One region of the Gottfriedia acidiceleris genome, then DNA from elsewhere that is predicted to be linked to it. Evidence: riboswitches for the same ligand, from Rfam matches in the RefSeq annotation. Region 1 holds a riboswitch; the other holds the start of a gene.
The links. A riboswitch is a leader RNA that binds a small molecule or an ion and turns the genes downstream of it on or off. The one in region 1 is predicted to bind S-adenosylmethionine.

Region 1 (3,602 bases):
CGTTTTTGCCAACTGTGACTATTTCTCCTGCAAGCTCACAACCTGGTATTTGATTTTTCGGCTTAGTAAATCCAAACATAAGGCGTGAAGGCAGCCAATACATAAAAGGAAAATCGGAGCTTCGAAGTTTTACATCTCCTGCGGTTACAGTTGTTGCATGTATTTTAATTAATACCTCATCATCTTTTATTTTTGGTTTTTCAACTTCTGTTAATTGAAGAACTTCTGGTGGACCATATTTTGTACATATAATCGCCTTCATAGGTTCCTCCATTACAAACTTTAATTTAGTCATTTAAACCTATGAAAAATATTTTTAAGTATACCTATATGTAGAATAAAACAGTGTGATTCTAACTAAAAAAAAGACTGAATATAGCATATGCCATATTCAGCCTTAATCATTTTATTATAGACCTGCTTCAGTTTTTAAAACTTCTGCTTTATCAGTACGCTCCCAAGGAAGATCGATATCTGTACGGCCAAAGTGACCATAAGCAGCAGTTTGTTTGTAAATTGGACGACGTAGGTCAAGCATTTTAATAATTCCAGCTGGACGTAGGTCAAAGTTGTTGCGAATTACTTCAACTAATTTTTCTTCTGAAACTTTACCTGTACCAAAAGTATCAATAGCGATTGAAACTGGTTTAGCTACACCAATTGCATATGCTAATTGAACTTCAGCTTTATCAGCTAAGCCAGCAGCTACAATGTTTTTCGCAACGTAACGTGCAGCGTAAGCAGCAGAACGGTCAACTTTAGTTGCATCTTTACCAGAGAATGCGCCACCACCGTGACGAGCATATCCACCGTAAGTATCAACAATAATTTTACGACCTGTTAAACCAGCATCCCCTTGAGGTCCACCAATTACGAAACGACCTGTTGGGTTGATAAAGAATTTTGTGTTTTCATCAATTAACTCAGCTGGTACAACTGGTTTAATTACAAGTTCTTTCATATCATTTTCAATTTGAGCTTGAGTAGCTTCTGGACCATGTTGTGTTGATATAACAATTGCATCAATACGAACTGGTTTATTGTTTTCATCATACTCAACTGTTACTTGAGTTTTACCGTCTGGACGTAAGTAAGAAACTGTTTCATTTTTTCTAACTTCAGTTAAACGGCGAGCAATTTTGTGAGATAACGAAATTGGAAGTGGCATTAATTCAGGTGTTTCATTAACAGCAAAACCGAACATTAAACCTTGGTCTCCTGCACCGATTGCTTCAATTTCTTCATCTGTCATGCTACCTTCACGAGCTTCTAACGCTTGATCTACACCTAGAGCGATATCTGCTGATTGCTCATCGATAGAAGTTAAAACTGCACATGTATCTGCATCGAATCCGTATTTTGCACGGTCATAACCGATTTCACGGATTGTTTCGCGAACGATTTTTGGTATATCTACATAAGTAGAAGTTGTAATTTCACCTGCAACAAGTACTAAACCTGTTGTAACTGAAGTTTCCGCTGCTACACGAGCATTCGGATCATTTGCTAAAATTGCATCAAGAATTGAATCTGAGATTTGGTCACAGATTTTATCTGGATGACCTTCTGTAACTGATTCTGAAGTAAATAAACGACGTTGTGACATTGAGTCCCCTCCTAAATTGAATTGACGGATCTCTTTTTTCTCAACATAAGAATAAAAAGTTTGTTCCTATTCCTATGTTTCCCATTTAAGATAAAGATAACTCAGTGTAAATTACGAAATTGCCACTGTATTTAAGTTTTGAGCAAAAAAAAAGCCTTCCTCTTATCAACTATTACATGAGGAAAGGGTTCTTGGTTATTTGCCTTTCGCTCTTATCGTCCAAGACATAAAAAAAGTCTTGCATCAGGTTCAGCACCTTTCACTAAAAGTGAGGTTGCTGGGCTTCGTAGGGCCTGTATCCCTCCACCTACTCGGGATAAGAGAGTATCCGTATGAAAAGTATCATATTAAAATTTCACTTTCTTGTCAACAATTTTCATCACAACTTAGACATAATTCTACAATAGCTTTATCTCTACATTCATTTCTATTTAATTGGAAATTACTAATTATTACTTACATTTAAATAACTTACTTCATTTAATAAGTAAATTTTACTCAAATTTATTTTTTAATCAAATTCATAACACATTTTGCCAACTAATAGTATACACTATTAAAATAAATGTGTTATACTATTTATCGAGATACCTACATGGCAGACAAATTATATTTAAAGGATGGTATTAGTATATGAAGACAGTTGATGTAAACTTTGAATTAAACGAATTACTTACTAGTAATCAAGTGTATAACCAACTAAGCGTTTCTGAGTTAGTTGAAAAAGTCCTAACAAGACAAGAAGGAATTTTAACGTCAACAGGAGCAGTTAGCGTTTCAACAGGCAAATATACTGGACGTTCACCTAAAGATAAATTTATTGTTAAAGAGGCATCTGTTGAAAGTTTAATCGATTGGGGTTCAGTAAATCAACCAATCTCTGCTGACGTATTCGAAAAATTATATAGCAAAGTACTTAACTACTTAAAAGATCGTAACGAATTATTCTTATTTAAAGGATTTGCTGGTGCTGATACGGAGTATCGTTTACCTATCCAAGTAATTAACGAATTTGCATGGCACAACTTATTTGCTCATCAATTATTTATTCGCCCAACTGAGCAAGAGCTTCAAACTCATGAAGCAGAGTTTACAATTGTTTCAGCTCCGACATTTAAAGCAGACCCTGTAGTTGATGGAACAAATTCAGAGGCATTTGTTATTGTATCATTTGAAAAGAAAATTATCTTAATTGGTGGTACGGAATATGCTGGAGAAATGAAAAAATCCATTTTCTCAATCATGAATTTCCTATTACCACAAAATAATGTTTTACCAATGCACTGTTCTGCTAACGTTGGTAGCGAAGGCGATGTAGCATTATTCTTTGGACTTTCAGGTACTGGTAAAACTACATTATCTGCAGATGCAGACCGTAAGCTAATCGGTGATGACGAGCACGGTTGGTCAGATAATGGTGTGTTCAATATTGAAGGCGGATGCTATGCTAAATGTATCAATTTAACATTTGAAAAAGAGCCTCAAATTTTCTCTGCAATTAAATTTGGTACAGTTTTAGAAAATGTAGTTGTTAAATCTGATAGCCGTTTAGCTGACTATGATGATACAACTTTAACAGAAAATACTCGTGCTGCATACCCAATGCAAGCAATTCAAAATATCATTGAGCCAAGCGTTGCTGGACATCCGCATGCAATTATCTTTTTAACTGCTGATGCATTTGGAGTATTACCTCCAATCAGTAAATTAACAAAAGAGCAAGCTATGTACCACTTCTTAAGTGGATTTACTAGTAAATTAGCAGGTACTGAACGTGGTGTTACTTCTCCACAAGTAACATTCTCAACATGTTTCGGATCACCATTCTTACCGCTTCCAGCTGTAGAATATGCAAAAATGCTTGGTGAAAAAATTGAAAAACATAATGTAAATGTATTCTTAGTAAACACTGGTTGGACTGGTGGAGAATACGGCGTTGGTAAACGTATGAATCTTTCTTACACAAGAGCAATGGTTCATGCTGCACTTGAAGGTG
Region 2 (3,602 bases), 1.3 Mb from region 1:
ATGTCTTTAATTTGAGCTGTAGTTGGATCAATTCCAGCTTTAAGTTTAATTAAACCTTCTTGTTGTAACAAGCTTAACATACGACCATGATCAGCTACTGAGCTACTCATGATAATTTTAGCTCCATCTGGTAGATCATCTAAGCTCTTATATTTTTTAGAGTAGACTCCGATTGGCTCGATGTGGATCCCACCAGCGTTTTCAAATTTATAACCATTTTCTTTCATTTGAGATTCTAAATATGGAATGTGTTGGAAATAGTTTGCATCTAATTCTTTCGAAGCTAGTGCTTTATTTGGTAATACATAATCTTGGAATTTAACAATTTTTAAGTTAATTCCTTCTTTTTTAAGGATAGGTTTAGCTTGTTCTAAAATAACTGCGTGAGGTACATTTGATGCACCAACCACTAATTCTTTATTTTTATCTTCTCCACCTTTATTACATGCTGCTAAAGATAATGCTAAAACACCTGCTCCTAAAATTCCTACGATTTTTTTGAAATTCATTGTCAGTTCCTCCCTTATATGATTAAGCTCTTTTATCTATTTTTGTTGTTACTAAATCACCAATAAATTGAAGAATGAATACGATTAATAAAATAATTACTGTCGCAACAAGCGTTACTTGGTTATTAGAGCGTTGGTATCCTTCCATAAATGCTAAGTTACCAAGTCCACCACCACCTACTACACCAGCCATTGCTGTATAACCAACAATTGCAATTGTAGTAACAGTTAAACCTGAAATAATTGCTGGTAATGCTTCTGGAATTAATACTTTTACGATGATTGTAAATGTGCTAGCTCCCATTGCTCTTGCAGCTTCGATAACACCTTTATCAATTTCACGTAATCCGATTTCGACCATCCTTGCATAGAATGGTGCAGCACCAATAATTAATGCAGGTAATGCTGCTTTTGCTCCAAGCATAGAGCCAAGTATAAAGATCGTAAATGGAATTAATAAAATAATTAAAATGATAAACGGTATTGAACGAAAAATATTTACAAACGCTGCTAGGATTGTATTAAAAAATTTATTTTCAAGAAGCTGATCTTTACTAGTTAAAAATAAGAATAAACCTATTATTAGTCCAAAAATGAACGTTGCAAGAGCAGCGATTACTGTCATGAATAATGTTTCATGAGTAGCTAAAAGCATTGCATCCCAATCAACATTCGGAAAAAGTTGTGTCATCTTATGCTACCTCCACTTCAACTTGTTTTGATTCTAAGTAAGCAATTGCCTCTTTGATGTTATTTATGTCTCCAACAAGTTGAATCTTCATTGTCCCATAAGAGCCTTCAGCAGTTTGAACAATTTTTCCTTGCAAAATGTTAATTTCTATATCAAAGTGCTTAACAACCTCAGAAATATGAGGTTGATCTGCTTGACCATTTTTAAAGGTTAGCTTATAAGTATTATCCTTCCCATCACCTTCAGAAATTACTTCACTGTCTAATTCTTCATCATTGCCTTTGATTTGCGTCACAAATTTCTTTGTAATTGCTTGTTTAGGACGAGTAAATACATCAACAACATGGCCCTCTTCTACTACATTTCCGTTTTCCATTACAGCTACTCGTTGGCATATCTTTTGAATTACATGCATTTCATGAGTAATTAGGATAATTGTAATACCAAGCTGCTTATTAATATTTGTCAGTAAAGCTAATATTGAATCTGTTGTTTCAGGATCTAATGCAGAAGTTGCTTCATCGCATAAAAGAACATCTGGGTTATTAGCAAGTGCTCTTGCAATTCCGACACGTTGCTTTTGACCTCCACTAAGTTCAGAAGGATAAGCATTTTCTCTTCCTTCAAGACCTACAAGTTTAATTAATTCTTTTGCACGATTAATGCTTTCCTTTCTTGAAACTTTAGCAATTTCAAGTGGGAAAAGTATATTTTCTAATACTGTTCTCGACCACAATAAATTAAAATGTTGAAAAATCATCCCTATTTTCTGTCTTGCTTTTCTTAACTGACTTGATGAGCATTTAGAAATCGATTGACCATTAATAATCACTTCACCCGATGTAGGTGACTCAAGTCCATTTAGCATTCGTAATAGCGTACTTTTCCCTGCGCCGCTATATCCGATCATGCCAAAAATTTCACCCGCTTCGATCGTTAACGAAACATTTTGTACTGCGGTAACTGTGCCCTTTTTACCTTTGTATGTTTTACTTACATTATTTATTTGAATCATACACTTGATCTCCTTTCAAAACATTCTAACAACTTATCTTTCAATTTTTTGTAAGTAAGTACTTTTTTAGTCGCATAAAACAAAAAAACCTTTCAACTCACATGAGCAGAAAGGTTTAACATACAAAAAGTATTCCTTTCTCTCATCTCTCAAAGCATATGCTTTGCAGGAATTAGCACCATTTCAATGACAATCATTGACGGTTGCTGGGTTTCACAGGGCACAGTCCCTCCACCTCTCTCGATAAGAGTTAACTTACGATCTATTAAGTTGTTTAACGCAATTTCTTTAACGTAAGTCCAATTCTACAAAGTTAGACACTAGTTGTCAACAATTTTCTAAAAGTTTTTTTTCGTTATTAACACTCGTATATTGAAAAATTGTTTCCATTAGTAGTAATAATCGATAGTTCCCTTCAAAAGAAGCATCACTTAGTTTTATTAAGAGTCCTAACCTTTGCGAACCTGAATTTAGATATTCCCATCCATCTTTTGAAAAATTAACTCTAAGTTGCGGAATCGAACGATCAATTATCTCGATAAAAGGAGCCTTTTTACTTAACTTTATATACACTTTTTCATTTAGACAGTTAAATTCTACAATCCTTTCTTCGATTGGCAAAATAATTTGCAAATATTCTTTTTTTATAAATAAGTTTCTAGCTTGTCCAATCCACTCCTTGATTTCCATAATAAACACCTCTTCCGGATTCTTTAATCTTATTTTCTCATAGATAAGAGGTGTATTCTTTATAATTCGCTCGACATTTACCTTGATAATAATCTATATTTTAATTTTATTTCTACAGCATTCAACTCATTTCCCGAGAAATATGTCTAATATCTGGAAATATTTTAAGCCAAATAAAAAGAGTGCAAATAGTATGCACTCATCGTTTAATATATAAATTATATTTTTTTAACAATTCATGTAAATATGGTACAGACTGGAAAGCGTAAATTTTTTGTTTCATTTCCCCATTTTCAAAAATAAGTAAACAAGGTACACTTTCAACCTTCCAGCTTTGAGCTTCTTCCACTATTTCATTAATATTCACCTTACTTAGAGGTAAATTTGGCAGAATCTCATTTACAATTTCTAGCATTTTAGAAGCGACTTGGCATGTACCACACATTGCGGTATAAATATAAATAACTGTCGTCTCTTTTGATTGAATTCTTTGCATTATTTCATTCTTTGTCCATTGCTGCATAATCTTTATTCCTCTTTAATTTGTACGTAAATAATCTGTAAATACTAAAATATCTGCCCCTAATAATACACTAGCTAAATGTTGACTCGGAGCTGTTGCCACTTCACGATAACTTCTATCAATGTACAGATGCTCTGCCTGTGGAAATTCTCTTTTCAAGAGTCTTCTAAGCTT

Region 2: linked by a shared signal. The riboswitch ahead of MY490_RS19560 (methionine ABC transporter ATP-binding protein) and the one ahead of metK (methionine adenosyltransferase) in region 1 are both predicted to bind S-adenosylmethionine.

Annotation. Positions count from the first base shown of each region.
Region 1 is NZ_CP096034.1:765,751-769,352, reverse strand. Features, by position in the region: gene MY490_RS03640 (NAD(P)-dependent alcohol dehydrogenase) at 1-262, opposite strand, end outside; gene metK (methionine adenosyltransferase) at 410-1,606, opposite strand; SAM riboswitch class I at 1,816-1,929, opposite strand; gene pckA (phosphoenolpyruvate carboxykinase (ATP)) at 2,240-3,602, shown strand, end outside.
Region 2 is NZ_CP096034.1:4,118,241-4,121,842, forward strand. Features, by position in the region: gene metQ (MetQ/NlpA family ABC transporter substrate-binding protein) at 1-509, opposite strand, end outside; gene MY490_RS19555 (methionine ABC transporter permease) at 532-1,200, opposite strand; gene MY490_RS19560 (methionine ABC transporter ATP-binding protein) at 1,202-2,215, opposite strand; SAM riboswitch class I at 2,355-2,465, opposite strand; gene MY490_RS19565 (hypothetical protein) at 2,543-2,905, opposite strand; gene MY490_RS19570 (thioredoxin family protein) at 3,105-3,428, opposite strand; gene MY490_RS19575 (ribonuclease M5) at 3,444-3,602, opposite strand, start outside.